DNA from 3 places in the Streptomyces sp. NPDC014764 genome. Region 2 is predicted to be linked to each of the others. Evidence: riboswitches for the same ligand, from Rfam matches in the RefSeq annotation. Region 2 holds a riboswitch; each other region holds the start of a gene.
The links. Region 2 has a riboswitch for cobalamin ahead of ACF1AG_RS25785 (cobalamin biosynthesis protein). Riboswitches for the same ligand answer to the same signal wherever they lie in the genome.
Positions count from the first base shown of each region.

Region 1 (7,159 bases), on a different contig from region 2:
CACCGAACCGCCCGACACGCGGGTCGCGTCCCGCCCGGAGCACCGGGCCGCCTCACGCAGCCGCGCACGGGCGGCGTGAGACGGCCCCGGCCCGGGCCCTAGAAGTCCTCGTCCAGGTCGACCGTGCCCTCCACGGCGACCTGGTACGCGGACGGACGGCGCTCGAAGAAGTTGGTCAGTTCCTGCACGCCCTGCAGCTCCATGAAGGAGAACGGGTTCTCCGAGCCGTACACCGGCGCGAAGCCCAGCCGCACCAGACGCTGGTCGGCGACACACTCCAGGTACTCCCGCATCGACGCGGTGTTCATGCCGGGCAGCCCCTCCCCGCACAGGTCACGGGCGAACTGCAGCTCCGCCTCCACGGCCTCGCGCAGCATGTCGGTGACCTGCTGCCCCAGCTCCTCGTCGAACAGCTCCGGCTCCTCCTTGCGCACGGTGTCCACCACGTCGAAGGCGAAGCTCATGTGCATCGTCTCGTCGCGGAACACCCAGTTGGTGCCGGTCGCCAGCCCGTGCAGCAGACCCCGGCTGCGGAACCAGTAGACGTAGGCGAACGCGCCGTAGAAGAACAGCCCTTCGATGCAGGCCGCGAAGCAGATCAGGTTCAGCAGGAAGCGGCGCCGGTCGGCCCGCGACTCCAGCCGGTCGATCTGCTCCACCGAGTCCATCCACCGGAAGCAGAACTCGGCCTTCTCCCGGATGGACGGGATGTTCTCCACGGCCGCGAAGGCCGCCGCCCGGTCGTCCGGATCGGGCAGGTAGGTGTCCAGCAGCGTCAGGTAGAACTGGACGTGCACGGCCTCCTCGAACAGCTGCCGCGACAGGTACAGCCGCGCCTCCGGCGAGTTGATGTGCTTGTACAGCGTCAGCACCAGGTTGTTCGCCACGATCGAGTCGCCGGTGGCGAAGAACGCCACGAGCCGGCCGATCAGATGCTGCTCCTCGGGCGTCAGCCTCGCCAGATCGGCGACGTCCGAGTGCAGGTCCACCTCCTCGACGTGCCACGTGTTCTTGATCGCGTCCCGGTAGCGCTCGTAGAAGTCCGGGTAGCGCATGGGGCGCAGGGTCAGCTCGAAGCCGGGGTCGAGCAGGTTCTTGGTCGTGCTGGTGGTCACTGGCAGGCCTCGCAGGATTCGGGGTTCTCGAGGGAGCAGGCGACGGCCTCGGGGTCGGCCGGCTGCTGGACGGGGACGGCGGCGCGGGCCGCGCGGGCGATCCGGGTCGCCGGGCGGGAGCGCAGGTAGTAGGTGGTCTTCAGCCCTTGCTTCCAGGCGTAGGCGTACATCGAGGAGAGCTTCCCGATGGTCGGCGTCTCCAGGAACAGGTTGAGCGACTGCGCCTGGTCCAGGAACGGGGTCCGGGCGGCGGCCATGTCGATCAGGCCGCGCTGCGGGATCTCCCACGCCGTGCGGTACAGCCGCCGTACGTCCTCGGGGATCCAGGCGAAGTCCTGCACCGAGCCGTTCGCCTCGCGCAGCGCCTCACGGGTGCGCGCGTCCCACACGCCGAGCCGCTTGAGGTCCTCCACCAGGTACGAGTTGACCTGGAGGAACTCCCCGGACAGCGTCTCGCGTTTGAACAGGTTGGACACCTGCGGCTCGATGCACTCGTACACGCCCGCGATCGACGCGATGGTCGCGGTGGGCGCGATCGCCAGCAGCAGCGCGTTGCGCAGGCCCGTCGCGGCGATCCGGGTCCGCAGCGCCTCCCAGCGCTCCGGCCAGGCGAGCTCGACGCCGTAGTGGTCGGGGTGCAGCACGCCCCGCGCGGTGCGGGTCTTCTCCCAGGCGGGCAGCGGGCCGTGCCGCTCGGCCAGACCGGCGGACGTCTCGTACGCGGCGAGCATGATGCGCTCGGCGATCCGGGTGGAGAGCGCCTTCGCCCCGGGGGAGTCGAACGGCATCCGCAGCCGGAAGAACACGTCCTGCAGCCCCATCACGCCCAAGCCCACCGGGCGCCAGGGGCTGTTGGAGCGGGATGCCTCCTCGGTCGGGTAGAAGTTGATGTCGACCACCCGGTCCAGGAACGTCACGGCGGTGCGGACCGCCGCGTCCAGGCGCTCCCAGTCCATGCCGTCCGGGCCTGCGAATGCCGCGAGGTTGACCGAGCCGAGGTTGCAGACCGCCGTCTCCCCGTCGTCGGTGACCTCCAGGATCTCCGTGCACAGGTTGGAGGAGTGGACGACGTGGCCCGGCTCGGCGGTCTGGTTGGCGGTGCGGTTGGCGGTGTCCTTGAACGTCATCCAGCCGTTGCCGGTCTGCGCGAGGGCGCGCATCATCCGGCCGTACAGCTCGCGTGCCGGAAGCGTCCTGCGGGCCAGGCCCTTCGCCTCGGCGGCCCGGTAGGCCGCGTCGAACTCCTCGCCCCACAGGTCGACCAGCTCGGGCACGTCCACCGGGGAGAACAGCGACCACTGCGCGTCGTCGGCGACCCGGCGCATGAACTCGTCCGGCACCCAGTGCGCCAGGTTCAGGTTGTGCGTACGGCGGGCGTCCTCACCGGTGTTGTCGCGCAGCTCGAGGAACTCCTCGATGTCCGCGTGCCAGGTCTCCAGGTAGACCGCGGCGGCGCCCTTGCGCCGGCCGCCCTGGTTCACGGCGGCGACCGAGGCGTCCAGCGTCTTCAGGAACGGGACGATGCCGTTGGAGTGCCCGTTGGTGCCGCGGATCAGCGAACCCCGGGCGCGGACCCGGGAGAAGGACAGGCCGATGCCGCCGGCGTGCTTCGACAGGCGTGCGACCTGGTGGTAGCGCTCGTAGAGGGAGTCCAGCTCGTCCTTGGGGGAGTCCAGGAGGTAGCAGGACGACATCTGCGGGTGGCGGGTGCCGGAGTTGAACAGCGTGGGGGAGGAGGGCAGGTAGTCCAGCCGGCTCATCAGCCCGTACAGTGCGGCGACGTCCTCCAGCGCCCGCCCGCTCTCGTCCTCGGCGAGCCCGCAGGCGACCCGCAGCAGGAAGTGCTGGGGCGTCTCGACGACCTTGCGGGTGACCGGGTGGCGCAGCAGGTAGCGGCTGTGCAGGGTGCGCAGGCCGAAGTAGCCGAACCGGTCGTCGGCGTCCGTGTCGACCAGCGCGTCCAGACGGGCCGCGTGGAGCCGGATGAACGCGGCCGTGCGGTCGCCGATCAGGCCTTCCCGGTGACCGGCGGCCACCGAGCCGGTGAACGAGGTGACACCCTGCGAGGCGGCCTCGGCGCGGATGCCGAGGGTGAGCAGCCGGGCGGCGAGCCGGGAGTACGCGGGGTCCTCGGAGATCAGTCCGGCCGCCGCCTCGGTGGCCAGGTCCCGCAGCTCCGCCTCGTCGGCGGCGGCTGACCGGCCGCGCAGCGCGGCGGCGGCAACCCGGCCGGCGTCGGCGTCGGGCAGGTCGGCGGTCAGCTGGGTCAGGGTCCGCAGCAGCGCGGCCCCGGGGCCGTCGCTCTCCTCGGTCACGCGGGTCGCTGAAGCCGGATCGGCTGGCGCGATGGTCACGTGTGGCTCTCCCTCGCTCGGCACAGGGGCCTCGAGGAGCGCAGGGGGCAGCACACGAACGCACGCGGCGTCGCGTCCACCGGCCCATTCCGCGAGGCCCGGACGTCAGGGCACCCGGACCGGAAGGGCCGGGCGCACTGTCGGCAGGTCCTCGGACTGACTCCCGTGCGCGCCCGTGGGCAGGCATGGGTACACCGTTGCGGGACAGTTCCGGATTCGCACCGGATTCCCCTGCGACGACAGCGAGCATGAGCATACATCTTGTGCCGGGTGTCGCCGACGGACCCATATGTTGTGTCGCGTTGGAGTTATGGTGGGGCCGGACGGAAGGGCTGTGCCCAGCCGTCAGAGCGTCAGTTCGTAGACGAGCAGCATGATGTCGTCCAGCTCCGGCAGCGGGTTCCAGTCCCGCCCGGGGGCTCGCGTGAAGCCCAGCCGCTCGTACACCCGGTGCGCGGAGTGCATCGTGCGCTGCGTGGACAGCACCATCCGCGTGCGGCCGAGCGCCCGCGCCCGGTCGGCGCAGGCGCGCACCAGCGCCTCGCCGGCGCCCCGGCCGCGGTGGGCGGGGGAGACGGCCAGCATCCGTATCTCCGCCTCGCCGGGCTCCGCGATGTCGGCCATGGGCCCGGGGCCCGGCACGAACGTCACCCCGCCCAGCAGCGTGCCGTCCGCCACGGCGACCAGGACCTCGGCGGCCGCCGCCCGTCTGCCCACGTCCCGCAGCTCGCCCAGGTAGGCGTCGGACTCCCCGAAGTCCAGCAGCCCGTCGCCGAGATAGGCCTGCGCGGTGATCTCACCGAGCTCCGCGTGCTCGCCGGGCGCCGCCGGCCGGATGACGATGTCCATGCGGGGGAGTCTGCCGCACGGGGACGACAGCGGGCCGCCGGTTTTCCACCGGCGGCCCGCTGTCCTGTGCGTGAACGTCGTCAGTGCTTGCTGTCCGCCGTGGCCGGCGGAAGCTCCACCTGCACGCCCGGGTCGCCGGCGTCCGCCGTGTAGTCCCGCGGCTCGGTCTCGTCGACGCCCTCCGGCGCCTTGACCGCCCGCATGACGAAGGTCAGGACGACCGTGACCAGCACGTTGATCACGAAGGCGGTGAGGCCGATGTAGCCGATCTCCCCGATGCCCGGGATCTCCTTGGCGGAGCCGCCGAAGTGCTTCTGCGTCGGCGACGCCACCCCGTACGCGGCTACCGTGCCGTAGATCATGCCGACCGCCCAGCCGCCGATCAGCGCCCAGCGGTGGAACCAGCGGGTGAACAGGCCGCCCACCAGCGCCGGGAAGGTCTGCAGGATCCAGATGCCGCCGAGCAGCTGGAAGTTGATGGCGACCGTCTTGTCCATGGTCAGCACGAAGGCCAGCGCGCCCACCTTCACCAGCAGCGACACGGCCTTGGAGACGGCGGTCTCCTGCTTGGGCGTCGCGTCGGGCTTGATGAAGTCCTTGTAGATGTTGCGGGTGAACAGGTTCGCCGCCGCGATCGACATGATCGCCGCCGGCACCAGCGCGCCGATGCCGATCGCCGCGAAGGCCACACCGGCGAACCAGTCCGGGAACATGTTCTCGAACAGCTGCGGGATGGCCAGCTGGCCGTTCTGCACCTTCACCCCGGCCGCGATCGCCATGAATCCGAGCAGCGCCAGCAGGCCCAGCATCAGCGAGTACAGCGGCAGGATCGTGGTGTTGCGGCGGATCACCTCACGGCTGCGCGAGGACAGCGTCGCGGTGATCGAGTGCGGGTACATGAACAGCGCGAGCGCCGAGCCCAGCGCCAGCGTGGCGTACGTCCACTGGCCCGCCTCGCCCGGCACCAGGGCGCCGCGCGGGGCACCCGTGGCCGGGTTGGTCTCGCTGTACGCCTCCTGCGCGGACGCGAAGATCTCGTCGAACCCGCCCAGCTTGATCGGGATGTAGATGATCGCCACCGCGATCACGATGTAGATCAGCGTGTCCTTGACGAACGCGATCAGCGCGGGCGCCCGCAGCCCCGACGAGTAGGTGTACGCGGCCAGCACACCGAAGGCGAGGAGCAGCGGCAGGTCCTTGATGAACCAGTTGGTGTTCTCTCCGCCGCCGACGCCCATCACGTCCAGCACGGCCTGGATGCCCACCAGTTGCAGCGCGATGTACGGCATCGTCGCCAGGATGCCGGTGACCGCGACGGCCAGCGACAGCCCCTTCGAGCCGAACCGGCCGCGCACGAAGTCCGAGGTCGTCACATAGCCGTGCTTGTGCGACACCGACCACAGCCGGGGCAGGAACGTGAAGATCAGCGGGTACACGAGGATCGTGTACGGCACCGCGAAGAAGCCGGCCGCGCCGGCCGCGTAGATCGCCGCCGGGACGGCCACGAAGGTGTACGCGGTGTACAGGTCGCCGCCGAGCAGGAACCAGGTGACCCAGGTGCCGAACGACCGCCCGCCCAGGCCCCATTCGTCGAGGGTGTGCTCGTTCGCCGCCTTGCGCCAGCGCGCGGCCAGGAAGCCCATCACGGTGACGAGCACGAAGAAGAAGATGAAGACGGCGAGTGCCACGCCGTTCACGCCGTCGTTCACTGCTCCGCACCGCCCTTCGCGGCCGAGCGGGCGCGCTGGTCACGCTGCCAGAGCTTGTACGCGATCATCGTCAGCGCGGTCGAGATCAGCACCCACAGCATCTGGTACCAGTAGAAGAACGGGATGCCGATGAACACCGGGTCGGTCTTGGCGTAGGACCCGACCCACAGCATGGCGACGAATGGTGCGAGCAGACAGACGCCGATGACGACGCGCATGGGCGTCACCACCGGCCCTGGTGTTGTTCGCGGGGTTTGCGACATCAGACGGCTCCCGTCCCCTCACTGATCGCCGACGTTGGCTCGCGGCAATGTAGGTGAGGGCGCGGGGCGGTCGTAACCCCCCGTAAGAGGGGCGGTATGCAGCAGCAGCGCAACCGCAAGGCAACAGCAACGAAAATCCTGTCAACCACCCGGTCTGTCGGGATATGCGGTCGCACAGCGGGCCGTGCTGCGGCCTGCCGGGCTCAGTTCCGGGGCCTGCCGGGCTCAGTCCTGAGGGCGCGCCGGGCTCAGTCCTGGGGGCGCTTGAGGCGCGCGACGAACTTGTACCGGTCGCCCCGGTACACCGACCGCACCCACTCCACGGGCTGCCCGTCCCGGTCCAGCGAGTGCCGGGACAGCATCAGCATCGGCAGGCCCACGTCGGTGCCGAGCAGGCCCGCCTCGCGCGGCGTGGCCAGGGACGTCTCGATGGTCTCCTCGGCCTCCGCGAGATGGACGTCGTACACCTCGGCGAGGGCCGTGTAGAGGGAGGTGTACTTGGTCAGGCTGCGGCGCAGAGCCGGGAAGCGCTTGGCGCTTAGGTGGGTGGTCTCGATGGCCATGGGCTCCCCGTTGGCCATGCGCAGCCGCTCGATGCGCAGCACGCGGCCGCCGGCGGTGATGTCGAGCAGGCCGGCCAGCCGGTCGTCGGCCGTGATGTACCCGAGGTCGAGGAGCTGCGAGGTCGGCTCCAGACCCTGCGCGCGCATGTCCTCGGTGTACGAGGTGAGCTGGAGCGCCTGGGACACCTTGGGCTTGGCGACGAAGGTCCCCTTGCCCTGGATGCGCTCCAGACGGCCCTCGACCACCAGTTCCTGGAGGGCCTGGCGCACGGTGGTGCGGGAGGTGTCGAACTCGGCCGCCAGCGT
Region 1 is NZ_JBIBXY010000003.1:159,406-166,564, reverse strand. It holds gene ACF1AG_RS09520 (hypothetical protein) at 1-79, shown strand, start outside; gene ACF1AG_RS09515 (ribonucleotide-diphosphate reductase subunit beta) at 99-1,055, opposite strand; gene ACF1AG_RS09510 (ribonucleoside-diphosphate reductase subunit alpha) at 1,112-3,469, opposite strand; cobalamin riboswitch at 3,594-3,765, opposite strand; gene ACF1AG_RS09505 (GNAT family N-acetyltransferase) at 3,815-4,318, opposite strand; gene mctP (monocarboxylate uptake permease MctP) at 4,399-6,027, opposite strand; gene ACF1AG_RS09495 (DUF3311 domain-containing protein) at 6,024-6,245, opposite strand; gene ACF1AG_RS09490 (GntR family transcriptional regulator) at 6,539-7,159, opposite strand, start outside.
Region 1: linked by a shared signal. The riboswitch ahead of ACF1AG_RS09510 (ribonucleoside-diphosphate reductase subunit alpha) and the one ahead of ACF1AG_RS25785 (cobalamin biosynthesis protein) in region 2 are both predicted to bind cobalamin.

Region 2 (7,159 bases):
CGGTCTGCAGGGTGACCGTGTCGGGGTGGGCGGCGGCGAGGCGGCGGGAGAACCGCCAGGGGGCCACCGTGTCGTCGGGGCCGTGGAAGATCTGCGTAGGAAGGGCGATGCCGTCCAGGCGCACCGCGCCGGGCCTGTGGTCGCCGTACAGGCCGGTGCGGCCCTGGGCGGCGCGGACGGCGAGCGGCAGGAGCACGGCCGGGGTGCGGCGGGCGCCGGCGAGCGCGCGCAGGGTGGACTCCCAGTCGAGCACCGGGGAGTCCAGGAGCAGCCCGGCGACCCGTTCGCGCAGTTCCGAGCGGGCCGCGGCGCGCAACGCCATGGTCGCGCCGGTGGAGAAGCCGTAGAGGACCACCTTGCGGGCGCCGGAGCCGACCGCGTGCCGCAGCACGGCGTCGAGGTCGCGCCACTCGGTCTCGCCGAGGTGGTTGAGCCCGTCCGGGGAACGGGGCGCCTCCGGGTCGCCCCGGTAGGCGGGGACGAGCACGGGGAACTGGTGGCGGTGAAGCGCGCCGAGGACGTTGAGGACGTGTTCGCGGGTGGCGCCGAGGCCGTGCACGGCGATCACCCAGGTGTCCCGGTTGCCGGGCACGAACCACGCGGGCAGCGGCCCGAGTTCGCCCGGCACGTCGAGCACGGTGTGGTCGACGCCGAGCGCGGTGCCGGGGTCGCCGACGTGGACGTTCGGGGTGAAGCGGGCCCGGTCGCCGGGTTCGGGCGTCCCGTAGGTGACGCGTTCGAGGCGGCGTACGACGGTGTCGGCGGAGTGGGCGGTACCGTCCAGGACGGGTCCCACGACCGCGTGGAAGCGCTCGCCGACGAGGCCGTAGCGGCCGGGACGCAGGGCGGCGAGGTCACGTGTGAGGGTGACCTGGCCGGCGGCGGTGGCGTGGACGGTGAGCCCGGGCTCGGTGGGCAGGGGCCGGCCCGAGGGGATCCTCAGGGCGGCGTCGCTGGCGAACCGGCCGGCGGCCACCGCGGCGGCACCGGCCCCTATCACGGCGGTGACGGCTGCTGCCGTCGCAGTCACAGTGCGCACGCCTCCCAGTGTCGGGGCCGGACGCGGACCCGGCCAGTGGACACGTGACCTGAAACCCGCCCGGACGCGGTCGGCCTCACGGCCGCGTCGACGGAAAGGGTTCCCGGCGGGCCCGTCCTGACACCCGGGAGCCGGCGGGTGACGGGCGACGGCTGACGGCTGACGGCTGACGGCTGACGGCAACTACCCTCGGCCCGCGGACGCCAGGGATTCCCAGGACGGCGAACCGGTTTGTCGACATGGCGTCACGGAACGCCCCGCCCGGCCGCCGCCGAGCCGAGCTCGCCTCATCAGCGCTGCCCGTACCCCCGCAGCCGCTCCCCCGCCTCCGCGAGCTGCTCCGGGCTCAGCAGGGCCGGGGTCAGGCCCGGCACCGAGGACGCCGTGAGCCAGACGCGGCACATCCATTCCAGCTGGGCCGTGCGGTCGTACGCCTGGTCGAGGCCGGCGCCGTAGGTCAGGGTGCCGTGGTTGCGCATCAGGCAGCCGGTGCGGCCGTCGAGGGCACGCAGGGTGTTCTCGGCCAGTTCCGGCGTGCCGTAGGCGGCGTACGCGGCCACACGCACAGGGCCGCCGAGGGCCGCGGTCATGTAGTGGATCGCCGGGAGCTCGTCGACGAGCGTGGAGACGGCGGTGGCGTGCACGGCGTGCGTGTGGACGACGGCGCGCGCGGCGGTCGCGCGGTAGACGGCCAGGTGGAGGGGCAGTTCACTGGTCGGGACCAGCGTGCCGAGCACCTGCCGGCCTTCGAGGTCCACCGCCGTCACGTCGGCCGGGGTGAGCCGGTCGTACGGGACGCCCGAGGGGGTCGCCAGAACGGTGTCGCCGACCCGTAGGGAGACGTTGCCCGAGGTGCCGACGACCAGGCCGTCGGCGACGGTCCGGCGGGCCGTCGCGACCAGCTCCCCCCAGGCGTCCGCCACCTCCCCGCCCGGCCCCGCGGAGCCCTCACCGCGCGTGCCCGGAACACCACTCACAGCGCCCTCCGCTTCCTGCCCTGTCCCGTCCCGTTCGGCCATGTGGAGATCCTGCCAGGAGCCCAGGCCGCCTGGGCTGGACGGCGGAGCGCGCACCCCCTCTTACGGTCACCGCGATGCCCGTTCCAGTTCATCTTCCGTTCACCCTGGTTACCTACGTTCGACCAGCCAATGACCTCGAACGATTGCCTGGGTAAATGGAAAGCTTCTCGCTGATCCTCGCGATTGTGGTGGTAACCGCACTCGCGTTCGATTTCACGAACGGTTTCCACGACACCGCGAACGCGATGGCAACGACCATTTCGACCGGTGCACTGAGGCCCAAGGTCGCGGTGGCCATGTCCGCCGTGCTGAACCTTGTCGGCGCATTCCTCTCGGTGGAGGTCGCCAACACGATCTCCAAGGGCCTCGTCGACGAGGCCGGCATCCGTCCCGAGGTCATCTTCGCCGCGTTGGTCGGCGCGATCCTCTGGAATCTCCTCACCTGGCTGGTCGGCCTGCCGTCCAGCTCGTCGCACGCCCTCATGGGCGGTCTGATCGGCGCCACGGTCGCCTCCGCCGGCTTCGGCGCGGTCCACGGCGACGTGCTGGTCACCAAGGTCCTGATCCCCGCGATCGCCGCCCCGCTGGTGGCGGGCGTCGCCGCGATGCTCGCGACCCGGCTCACCTACCGCATGGGCCGCAACGCCGACGCCAAGTCCTCCGAGAAGGGCTACCGCGCCGGGCAGATCGCCTCGGCCGGCCTGGTCTCCCTGGCCCACGGCACCAACGACGCCCAGAAGACGATGGGCATCATCACCCTCGCCCTGGTCGCCGGCGGCGCCGTCGCCCCCGACTCCGACCCGCCGATGTGGGTCATCCTCTCCGCGGGCATCGCCATCGCCCTCGGCACCTACCTGGGCGGCTGGCGCATCATCCGCACCATGGGCAAGGGCCTGACCGACCTCCAGCCGCAGCAGGGCTTCGCGGCCCAGACCAGCGCCGCGACGGTCATCCTGGCCTCCTCGCACCTGGGCTTCTCCCTCTCCACCACGCACTCCGTGTCCGGTGCCGTCATGGGTGCCGGCCTCGGCCGCAAGGGCGGCGTGGTCCGCTGGTCCACGGCCACCCGGATGTTCGTCGCCTGGGGCCTGACCCTGCCGGCCGCCGCCCTGGTCGCGGCGATCGCCGAGTGGGTGTGCGGCTTCGGGGACTGGGGCACCGCCGTCGTTGCCGTCTTCCTGATCACCTCCAGCGCGGCCATCTGGAAGATCTCCCGGCGCGAGATCGTCGACCACACCAACGTCAACGACCACGACACCCCCGCCGAGGAGCCCGCCGGTGTGGTCACCCAGGCCATCGCCGCTGTGACCCCGCCGCCCGCCGGCCCCTCCGAGGACCTCTCGGCCACCATCCCGGCCCCGGCCGCCGCCGACCCGCAGGCCCCGTCGGCCACCTCGACCGTCTGACCGCGTCCGGCACGCAGAAGGAAGCAGCATGAAGATCGACTGGGCGGCCCTCGGCTCCGTGTTCGGCGTGAGCCTCGTGGTCACCGTGGCCCTGGTGGCCCTGTTCACCCTCGGCATCTCCGGTATGTCCCGCCGCGAGCGGGCCACCGCCGAGGGCCGGTCCACGGCCCTCGCGGTCACCGGCGCCTACGCCTGCTTCGCCGCGTGCGCGGCGGCCGTGGGCTACGGCATCTACCTGATCATGGCCTGACGACAAGGCCGCACGCGTGAGCGGGCGGGACGGGAGCAGCGGCTCCCGTCCCGCCCGCTGCCGTGTCCGCGCGTCCGTGCGCCGTGTCCGGCGTGTCCATGCGCCGTTCCCGCCGTTCACCCACGTGAGCCCCTCTGTGGGCCTCGGCACACTTCAGCCCCGCAGGTCAAAGGCAAGTTGACGGCCCTTCCAAGGGCATGGTGGACTGCCTCCGCCAATACGGCGGCAGGAGAGGAAGCCGGTGCGAATCCGGCGCGGTCCCGCCACTGTCACCGGGGTGAGCCCCGGGAGCCAGGAACTCTCGCCGCCGGTCTCGTCGAACCAGGGCGTGGACACCCTGAGTGAGGACATATCGCCATGCGCGGCAGCCTGTCGAGGTCGATCAGCGACACCCCACCCCCCTTCGGGGCCGTGACCTCCGGATCCGTCACCGGCTGAACCCATGGGTGCCGATCGCGTGTTCGCGTACGGCGCCGCCGCCGGCCTCCTCGGCGACCTGCTGCTCGGCGATCCCCGCCGTGGGCATCCGGTCGCCGCTTTCGGGCGGGCCGCGGCTGCCGTGGAGCGGGTGCTGTGGCGGGACGACCGGGGCCGCGGGGCCGTGCACACCGCCGTGTGCGTCGGCGGCGCCGTCACGGTCGCAGGCCTGGCAGCCCGCGCCGCACGCCGTGGTCCTGCCGCTTCCGTCGCCCTGACCGGCGTCGCCACCTGGGCCGTCGTCGGCGGTACCTCGCTGGCCCGGGAGGCCCGGACCATCGGGCGGGCGCTCGAAGCCGGGGACGTCGAGGCCGCGAGGGAGCGGCTGCCGCACCTGTGCGGCCGTGACCCGCAGGCCCTGGACGCCGACGGGATCGCCCGTGCCGTGGTGGAGTCCGTCGCCGAGAACACCTCCGACGCCGTGGTGGGCGCCCTCGTGTGGGGCGCGGTCGCCGGGGTGCCGGGCCTGGTGGGCTTCCGGGCCGTCAACACCCTGGACGCGATGGTGGGTCACAAGTCGCCCCGGTACCGCCGTTACGGCTGGGCGTCCGCCCGTCTCGACGACGTCGCCGGCTGGCCGGGCGCGCGCCTGACGGCCGTCCTCGCCGCGCTGAGCGGGCCGGACCCGCGCGGGGCGGTACGGGCCTGGCGCGCGGACGCGGGCAAACACCCCAGCCCCAACGCCGGTCCCGTCGAGGCGTCCTTCGCGGGCGCGCTCGGCGTGCGGCTCGGCGGGACGCTCTCCTACGGCGGGCGGGTCGAGCACCGGCCCGTCCTCAACGGCGGCGGACGCCCCGTCGCCGTCGCCGACATCGACCGGGCGGTGCGCCTGTCGCGGCGGGTGGGCTGGCTGGCGCTGGCGGCCGGGGTGGCCGCGCGGCGCCTACGGAAGGGACGTGCGAAGTGAGCGGTGGCGGACTGCTGGTCGCCGGGACCACCTCGGACGCCGGCAAGAGCGTGGTCACCGCCGGGATCTGCCGGTGGCTGGTACGCCAGGGGGTGAAGGTCGCGCCGTTCAAGGCGCAGAACATGTCGCTGAACTCGTTCGTCACCCGCGAGGGCGCCGAGATCGGGCGCGCCCAGGCGATGCAGGCGCAGGCGTGCCGGGTGGAGCCGACGGCGCTGATGAACCCGGTGCTGCTGAAGCCGGGCGGCGACCGGTCCAGCCAGGTGGTGCTGATGGGCCGCCCGGTCGGCGAGATGAGCGCCCGCGGCTACCACGGCGGCCGCCAGGAGAGCCTCCTCGGCACGGTCCTCGACTGTCTGGAGCGGCTGCGGAGCGAGTACGACGCGGTGATCTGCGAGGGCGCCGGAAGCCCCGCGGAGATCAACCTGCGCCGTACCGACATCGTCAACATGGGGATCGCGCGGGGCGCGCGGCTGCCCGTGCTGGTCGTCGGGGACATCGACCGGGGCGGCGTCTTCGCGTCCTTCTTCGGCACGGTCGCCCTCCTCTCCCCGGAGGACCAGGAGCTGGTCGCCGGGTTCCTGGTGAACAAGTTCCGCGGGGACGTCTCCCTGCTGGAGCCGGGCCTGGAGATGCTGCACGGCCTGACCGGGCGGCGCTCGTACGGCGTGCTGCCGTTCCGGCACGGCCTCGGCATCGACGAGGAGGACGGGCTCCGCGTGTCGCTCCGGGGCGCCGTACGGGAGTCCGCGGTGGCCGCGCCGGCCGGCGAGGAGGTGCTGCGGGTCGCGGTGTGCGCGGTGCCGCTGATGTCCAACTTCACCGACGTGGACGCGCTGGCGGCCGAACCGGGCGTCGTGGTGCGGTTCGTGGACCGGCCGGACGAACTCGCCGACGCGGACCTCGTCGTCGTGCCCGGCACCCGCGGCACCGTGAAGGCACTGCGCTGGCTGCGGGAGCGCGGGCTGGCGGACGCGCTGGTGCGGCGGGCCGCCGAGGGCCGGCCGCTGCTGGGCATCTGCGGCGGCTTCCAGCTGCTCGGCGAGCACATCGAGGACGACGTGGAGAGCCGCGCGGGCCATGTGGACGGGCTCGGCGTGCTGCCCGTACGGGTGCGGTTCGCCCGCGGGAAGACCCTGGCCCGCCCTGTCGGCGAGGCCCTCGGGGAGCGCGTCGAGGGCTACGAGATCCATCACGGGGTCGCCGACGTGCTCGGCGGTGAGGCCTTCCTGGACGGGTGCCGCGTGGACGCGGCCTGGGGCACGCACTGGCACGGTGCGCTGGAGTCGGACGGGTTCCGGCGGGCGTTTCTGCGCGCGGTCGCCGACCGCGCGGGACGCCGTTTCGTGCCGGCCCCCGACACCTCTTTCGCCGCGCTGCGCGAGGAGCAGCTCGACCGGCTCGGCGACCTGATCGAACAGCACGCGGACACCGACGCGCTGTGGCGGCTCATCGAGTCCGGCGCGCCACGAGGACTGCCATTCATTCCACCGGGAGCGCCCGCATGAGCACTGTGTTGTTGTTGTCGACCGCCGACACGGACCTGCTGGCGGCCCGGGCCTCCGGCGCCGGCTACCGCATCGGCAACCCCACCCGCGTCGACGTCACGGAGGAACTGCCCGCGCTGCTCGACGGCGCCGACCTGGCGTTGGTGCGGCTGCTGGGCGGCAAGCGCGCCTGGGAGGACGGACTGGCCGCGCTGAAGGCGTCCGGCGTCCCCACGGTGCTGCTCGGCGGGGAGAGCGTGCCCGACGCGGAGCTGATGGCCGAGTCGAGCGTCCCGGCGGGCGTGGTGGCCGAGGCGCTGCGCTATCTCGTCGAGGGCGGCCCGGACAACCTCGCCGAACTGGCGCGGTTCCTGTCGGACACCGTGCTGCTGACCGGCGAGGGGTTCGAACAGCCGCGCAGGATGCCGGAGTTCGGCGTGCACGGCGAGCGTCCCGCCGTACCGGGCCGTCCGACGGTCGGCGTGCTCTTCTACCGCGCGCACGAACTCAGCGGCAACACCGCCTTCGTGGGCACCCTGTGCGACGCGATCGAGGCACGTGGCGCCAACGCCCT
Region 2 is NZ_JBIBXY010000013.1:55,124-62,282, forward strand. It holds gene ACF1AG_RS25765 (alpha/beta hydrolase) at 1-1,039, opposite strand, end outside; gene ACF1AG_RS25770 (class II aldolase/adducin family protein) at 1,330-2,058, opposite strand; gene ACF1AG_RS25775 (anion permease) at 2,214-3,464, shown strand; gene ACF1AG_RS25780 (hypothetical protein) at 3,493-3,714, shown strand; cobalamin riboswitch at 3,899-4,038, shown strand; gene ACF1AG_RS25785 (cobalamin biosynthesis protein) at 4,157-5,098, shown strand; gene ACF1AG_RS25790 (cobyric acid synthase) at 5,095-6,606, shown strand; gene cobN (cobaltochelatase subunit CobN) at 6,603-7,159, shown strand, end outside.

Region 3 (7,159 bases), on a different contig from region 2:
CCGGTCTGCAGCCGCGCCGCACGGTCGAAGGACCGCACGAACGCGGTCGCGCCGAGCCCGCCGAGCGAACGCCAGGTCGCCGCCCGGGTGGTGTGCCCGAGCCGGGCCGCCTGCGCCGCGTGCACCCGGCGCACCGAGTCCAGCAGCAGAAAACTCATCCGGTACGTCACCAGAGCCACGTCCACCAGCGGCGCCGGCACCCCGGCGCGCACCAGCCGGGGCAGCAGGTCCGACATCGGCGTGGTGAACGCGAACAGCAGCACGCCCAGCGAAGCCGCCGAGGTGCGCAGCAGCAACTCCCCGGCGCGCAGGGGCCCGTCGGGGGCGGGCGACACCAGGCCACCCGGCCCGCCCACCCGCACCAGCAGGGTCAGCGCCCCGGTGACGCAGAACCCCAGCGGCACCCGGTACGCCCGCCACAGCCGCCCGGCCGGCACCCCCGCCGGGCCGAGCAGCAGCACCAACGCGGTGACCAGCACCAGCGGGGCGCCCGGCCACGGGGGCAGTGAGACCGCGAGGGCGGTGAGGCCCAGACCGAGGACGGCCTTGTCCACGGGATGGCGGCGGCGCCAGCGGCTGCTGTGCGCCGCCGCGTCGATCGGCAGCAAGGCCTGTCAGTCCCGTCCGCCGTCGGCGCCGGTGCGTACCTCCGCGTCCGGACCCTGTGCGCCGGCCCGCTCTCGCGCCCGCGCCTCGCCCTGCCGACGTCCGCGCCGCAGCCCGAAGTAGTACGCCAGGACGCCCGCGCCGAGTGCGGCCTGGAGGGCGAACAGCGCCGACTCGATCTCCCCGGACGGCGGTTCGTACAGCGGTGAGAACCACGGCTCGTAGTCCGGGTCGATCTCGGTGATCGCGGTCTCCGCCTCGCCGTCCGCCCCGGCGAACGGCTCCTCCTTGTGGTCGCCGAGCCCGAGCGCCAGCGGGATCACGGCGAGGACGGCGACGAGCAGCAGGAGCAGGGTGTTGATCCTCGCGTTGCGGCTCATCGGGCCACCGCCCCGGCCGACTCGGCGCGCTTGCCTCCGGCGACCGAGGTGACCAGCACCCCGAGCCGGGTCAGCTCGCCCTTGCTGGACTGCACCAGCAGACGCATCACCAGCACGGTCAGCAGCCCCTCGCTGACCGCGAGCGGGATCTGCGTGACGGCGAAGATGGAGCCGAACTTCCCCAGCGCGCCCAGGAATCCGCTGCCCGGGTCGGGGAACGCCAGCGCGAGCTGGACGCTGGTCACGCAGTACGTCGACAGGTCGGCGACGAACGCGCCGCAGAACACCGCGCCCATCAGCGGCACGTCGTACCGGCGCAGCAGACGGTAGACGCCGTACCCGGCCCAGGGGCCGACGACCGCCATGGAGAAGACGTTGGCGCCGAGCGTGGTGAGCCCGCCGTGGGCGAGCAGCAGCGCCTGGAACAGCAAAGTGATGGTCCCGAGCACCGCCATGACCGGCGGCCGGAACAGGATCGCGCCCAGCCCCGTGCCGGTGGGGTGGGAGCAACTCCCGGTCACCGAAGGCAGTTTGAGCGCTGACAGGACGAACGTGAACGCTCCCGACGCGCCCAGCAGCAGCGTGCTCTCGGGATGTTCTCTCACGTCACGGACGAGCGACCGGGCCCCGTGGACGACGAACGGCGCCGACGCGACGCCCCAGGCGACCGCGTGCGCCGGAGGCAGGAAACCCTCGGCAATGTGCATGGCTCAGCAGACCCTCTCCAGCACCTCGTGGATGGTTGACGCGCCTTGGCCGGTCTCCTGGCTGACGGGTACCACCGCCCGTGCTCCGCCTTCCCGGGTCCCGAAGGACCCAGTGGCTGCCCCTGAGGGCCGGAGCCGGACTTCCCGATCACAGTGGCGAGGGCCGCACCGGTATCGCACCGATTTCCCGTCACCAAGGCGTGGTGACAGTAGTCCCCGTCGCGGCCCGGTGACAAGCGGCGACGGGGGCGCGCGGAGGGCGCCCGGCGGCTCGGACCCCGGCGCACACCTGCGCGTTCGGGCAGCCCGGCAGCCGAGGTGACTGGAGGGCCGCCGTCCTGGGCAGGGTCTACCTGCAACTAATATGCAAGAGCGATTTTCCAGCAAGAGGGATGTGAGGTTCGATGACGACCCGACGACGCATACGGGGCGCCGCCGCCGTGCTGGCGACGGCCGCGGCGGTCTCCGCCTGCTCGGCGCCGGGCTCCGGAACCGCGGACGACGCGGCGGCCGGCGAGTCTGTGGTGATCGGCGTCTCCACCGAGCCCGACACCCTCAGCCCGCTCCTCGGCTACGGCAAGGACGGCAACTCCAAGCTGTTCGACGGCCTCCTCGCCCGCAAGGCCGACATGACCCTGGAACCCGCGCTGGCCACGGCACTCCCGCGGATCACGGACGGCGGACGCACCTACACGTACACCCTGCGCAAAGGCGTGAAGTTCAGCGACGGCAAGCCGCTGACCGCACGGGACGTCGTCTTCACGTACCGCACGGTCCTCGACGACGGCACCAACAACACCGCCAGGAGCGAACTCGCGGCCGTCAAGGACGTCCGGGCGGTGGGCGACGACACGGTCGTCTTCACCCTCCACCACCCCTACGCGCCGTTCGCCGCCCGCACGGTCCTGCCGATCGTCCCCGAGCACGTCGCCGGGAAACAGGACCCCAACACCGGCCCCTTCAACACGAAGCCCGTCGGCACCGGACCGTACGTCCTCGTCGACTGGCGCAAGGGTGAGAAGCTCACCTTCAAGGCCAACCCGCACCACTGGGGCGGCGCCCCGAAGGTGAAGAAGCTCACCATGGCGATCGTCGGCGACGACGACGTCCGCGCCACCCGGCTCCGCTCCGGCGACCTCGACGGCGCGGTCCTCCCGCCCAACCTCGCCGCCACCTTCAAGAGCGACGACGACAAGAAGACCTACCGGGCCACCTCCTACGACGTCCGCGTCGTCACCCTCCCCAGCGGCAACCCCGTCACCGGCGACTCCGCGATCCGCCGCGCCCTCGACCTCGCCGTCGACCGGCAGGCCATGGTGGACAAGATCCTCGACGGCGCCGGCCGCCCCGCCTACGGCCCGCTGCCCGTCGACGACCCGTGGTTCGCCGAGGACACCGAGCGCCCGCGCGACCTCGCCGCGGCCGGCCGCATCCTCGACGCCGCCGGCTGGACGAAGGGTGAGGACGGCATCCGCGCCAAGGACGGCCGCCCCGCCCGCTTCACGCTGTACTACCCCTCCGGCGACAAGGTCCGCCAGGACCACGCCCTCGCCTACGCCTCCGACGCCAAGAAGGCCGGCATCGACGTCCGGGTGGAGAGCGCCACCTGGGAGGTCATCGAGCCCCGCATGCACCGGGACGCCGTCCTCGCGGGCTTCGGCAGCACCGGCGACCCCGACTTCGGGCTCTACACGATGCTGCACTCCTCCCTCGCCGGAGACGGCTTCAACAACATGGCCCACTACGACAACCCGGCCGTCGACCGCGCCCTGGAGACCGGCCGCCGCGCCCAGGACCCCGAGACCCGCAGGGCCGCCTACGACGCCCTCCAGCGCGCCCTCGTGAAGGACCCCGGCTACACCTTCCTCACCCACATCGACCACCTGTACGTGCTCGCCGACCGCTGGAAGGGCCTCACCACCCAGACCGAACCGCACGAGCACGGGTTCGCCGCCGGACCCTGGTGGAACGTCGAGGACTGGCAGCCCGCGGCATGACCCACGCCCCCCGGCGAGCCACGACCCGCGCCCCCTGGCGCCCGATGGCACGGCTCACGGCGCGCCGCGCGCTGTACGCCGTGCCGGTGCTCCTCGTCGTCACGTTCGGCGTGTTCGCCGTCGCCGCGGCGTCCCCGTTCGACCCGGTGAAGGCGTACGCGGGCACGGCCGCGCTCGGCGCCGACCAGGAGACCCTGGACCGGCTGCGGGAGAACCTCGGCGCGGACCGGCCGTTCACCGCGCGCTGGTGGGACTGGCTGACCTCCGCCCTCGGCGGCGACTTCGGACAGTCCGCGGTGATGCGCCAGCCGGTGGCCGAGGTCATCGGGGAACGACTGCTGTGGTCCACCCTGTTGTGCGCCGTCGCGTTCGCCGCCGCCGTACTGCTCGGCACGGTCCTCGGAGTACTCGCGGCCCGCCGCCCCGGCTCCCTCGTGGACCGCGCGGTCACCTCCGCCGCCTATGTGCTGGAGGCCGCCCCGGTCTTCTGGATCGCGCTGCTCGCGGTGTGGCTGTTCGCCCTCCAACTGGACGTCCTCCCGGCGGGCGGCCTCACCGACACCGGCAGCGACCGGGTCACCTTCGGCAGCCTCACCGAGCATCTGGTCCTCCCCGCCGGCGTCCTCGCCGTCTCCCAGCTGCCCTGGTTCACGCTCTACGTCCGTCAGGGCGTCGGCGACGCCCTCGCGGAGGATCCCGTGCGCGGGGCGAGGGCGCGCGGCCTGAGCGAACGCACAGTGCTGCTGGGCCACGCCCTGCGCTCCGGGCTGCTGCCGGTGCTCACCCTCATCGGCTCCCGCGTGCCGGAACTCATCACCGGCGCGCTGCTGGTGGAGACGGTCTTCAGCTGGCCCGGCATCGCCTCGGCCACCGTGGAGGCGGCCACGGCTGTCGACTTCCCGCTGCTCGCCGCGCTGACCACGCTCGCCACGGCCGCCGTCCTCGCCGGCAACCTGCTCGCCGACCTGCTCTACGGGCTGATCGACCCGAGGGTGAAGCTGGAGGAGATGTGACGACCGACGTCGACGTGGCGGACGCGAAGCCGGCCTGGCGCGCGCACGGCACCGCCCGCCGCTCCACACACGTCCTGCGCCTGCGTGTCTCCGCCGCCCTGGTCGCCGTGACCGTGCTGGCCGTCTTGCTGGTCCCGCCGCTGGTCCAGCTCGACCAGCAGGCCGTCGACCTGGCCGCCAAGCTGCAACCGCCCAGCTGGGCGCACCCGTTCGGCACCGACGACGTGGGCCGCGACCTGCTGCTGCGCTGCGTCTACGGGCTGCGCGTGTCCTTGCTGGTGGGCGTGGTCGCCGCGCTCACCGCCACGGTGATCGGCACGGCCGTGGGAGCCGCCGCAGGCGCCCTCGGCGGCTGGGCCGACCGTCTGGTGATGCGACTGGTCGACACCCTGTCCTCCGTGCCGCATCTGCTGCTCGGCATCTTCATCGTGGCCATGTTCCGTCCGGGCGTCTGGCCGGTGGTGATCTCCGTCGCCCTCACGCACTGGCTGTCCACCGCGCGCATCGTGCGCGCGGAGGTGCTGTCGCTGCGGTCCCGGCCGTTCGTCGACGCGGCCGTCTCCGGCGGGGCGAGCAGGTGGCGGGTGACCGTACGCCACCTGCTGCCGGGTGTGCTGCCGCAGGCCGGTCTCGCCGCCGTGCTGATGGTCCCGCACGCCATGTGGCACGAGTCGGCCCTGTCCTTCCTCGGCCTCGGCCTGCCCACCCACACCGCGAGCCTCGGCACGCTGATCCAGGGCGCCCGGGGCTCACTCCTCGCCGGCCAGTGGTGGCCCACCCTCTTCCCCGGCCTGTTCCTGATCCTCCCCACCCTGGCGATCGCCGGCCTGGCGGGCGTCTGGCGAGAACGGATCAATCCCCGCCGCCGATCGGAGCTGATGCTGTGACGCCCGCGCCCCTGCTCTCGGTACACGACCTGTCCGTCCGCTTCCTGCTCCCCGGAGGGCGCCGCGTCGACGCCGTGTCCGACGCGTCGTTCGACGTCGCGCCGGGGGAGTGCCTCGCGCTCATCGGGGAGAGCGGGTGCGGCAAGTCCGTGCTGGCGTCCGCACTGCTCGGCCTGCTCCCGGGCAACGCCCGCACCGCCGGCCATGCCCACCTGGGCGACCTCGACCTGCTCACGGCGGACGAATCAACCCTCGCGCGCACCGTACGCGGCCGCCGTGTCGGCCTGGTCCCGCAGTCACCGGCGGCCCACCTCACCCCCGTGCGCACAATCCGTTCGCACATCGAGGAGACGGTCGCCCGCCTCACCGGCGTCCGCGGCCGTACCGCCCGCCGCAAGGCGGCCGAACAGGCCTCGCTGCGCGCCGAGTTCCCCCTGGACCACCTCGACCGGCACCCGCACGAACTGTCCGGCGGGCTGGCCCAGCGCGCCGCGACAGCGCTCGCACTGATCGGCGACGCGCCACTGCTCCTCGCCGACGAACCGACCACCGGCCTGGACCGCGACCTGGTGGACCGCACGGTCGACGAACTGCGCCGCCACGTGGACGACGGCCACGCCCTGCTGATGATCACGCACGACCTGGCCGCCGCCGCGCGCATCGCCGACCGCGTCGCGGTCATGTACGCGGGCCGCATCGTCGAACTGACCCACGCGGACACCTTCTTCGGCACCCCTGGCCCGCGCCACCCCTACAGCCGCGGTCTGCTGGAGGCGCTCCCCGAGCGGTCCTTCACCCCCGTCCCCGGCCTGCCCCCGGAACTGGGCAGTCTCCCGGAGGGCTGCGCCTTCGCCCCCCGCTGCGACCGCGCGACGGACACCTGCGGCGCGCTCCCGCTCCTGGAGAACACCGTCGCCTGCCACCACCCGGCGCCGGCCCCCGCCGCCATCCCTCACGCGACCCGTACCCCGGAGGACACCCGTGCTTGAGCTGCGCGCCGTCACCGCCGGCTACGACCGCCGCGCCCCCGTCGTCCGCGACGCGCACCTCACCGTCGCCCGGGGCGAGGCGGTGGGCCTGCTCGGCCCGAGCGGCTGCGGGAAGTCGACCCTCGCCCGGGTCGCCGCGCTGCTCCACCGGCCTGACGCCGGGGAGGTCGTCCTCGACGGCACGCCGGTCCTCGGTTTCCGGCACCGTGCGCCCCGCGCACAGCGCACCGCGATCGGCGTGGTCTTCCAGCAGCCCCGCCTCGCCGCCGACCCCCGGATGCACCTCGCCGACCTGATCGCGGAACCCCTGCGGGCGACGGGCCGGCGCGCCTCGGCCGCCGACCGCGTGCGGGAACTGGCCGACACCGTGGGACTCACCCCTGACCTGCTCGGCCGCCGCCCGCACGAGGTGAGCGACGGCCAGCTGCAACGTGCCTGCCTGGCGCGGGCGTTGTGCCTGGAGCCCCGCTGGCTGGTGTGCGACGAGATGACGGCGATGCTCGACGCGTCGACCACGGCCGCGTTGGTGCGGGTCGTGGAGGACTACCGCGCGTCGACGGGCGCGGGCCTGCTGTCGGTC
Region 3 is NZ_JBIBXY010000002.1:632,700-639,858, reverse strand. It holds gene cbiQ (cobalt ECF transporter T component CbiQ) at 1-608, opposite strand, end outside; gene ACF1AG_RS07910 (energy-coupling factor ABC transporter substrate-binding protein) at 615-986, opposite strand; gene ACF1AG_RS07905 (energy-coupling factor ABC transporter permease) at 983-1,693, opposite strand; cobalamin riboswitch at 1,723-1,906, opposite strand; gene ACF1AG_RS07900 (ABC transporter substrate-binding protein) at 2,098-3,690, shown strand; gene ACF1AG_RS07895 (ABC transporter permease) at 3,735-4,703, shown strand; gene ACF1AG_RS07890 (ABC transporter permease) at 4,700-5,590, shown strand; gene ACF1AG_RS07885 (ABC transporter ATP-binding protein) at 5,587-6,579, shown strand; gene ACF1AG_RS07880 (ATP-binding cassette domain-containing protein) at 6,572-7,159, shown strand, end outside.
Region 3: linked by a shared signal. The riboswitch ahead of ACF1AG_RS07905 (energy-coupling factor ABC transporter permease) and the one ahead of ACF1AG_RS25785 (cobalamin biosynthesis protein) in region 2 are both predicted to bind cobalamin.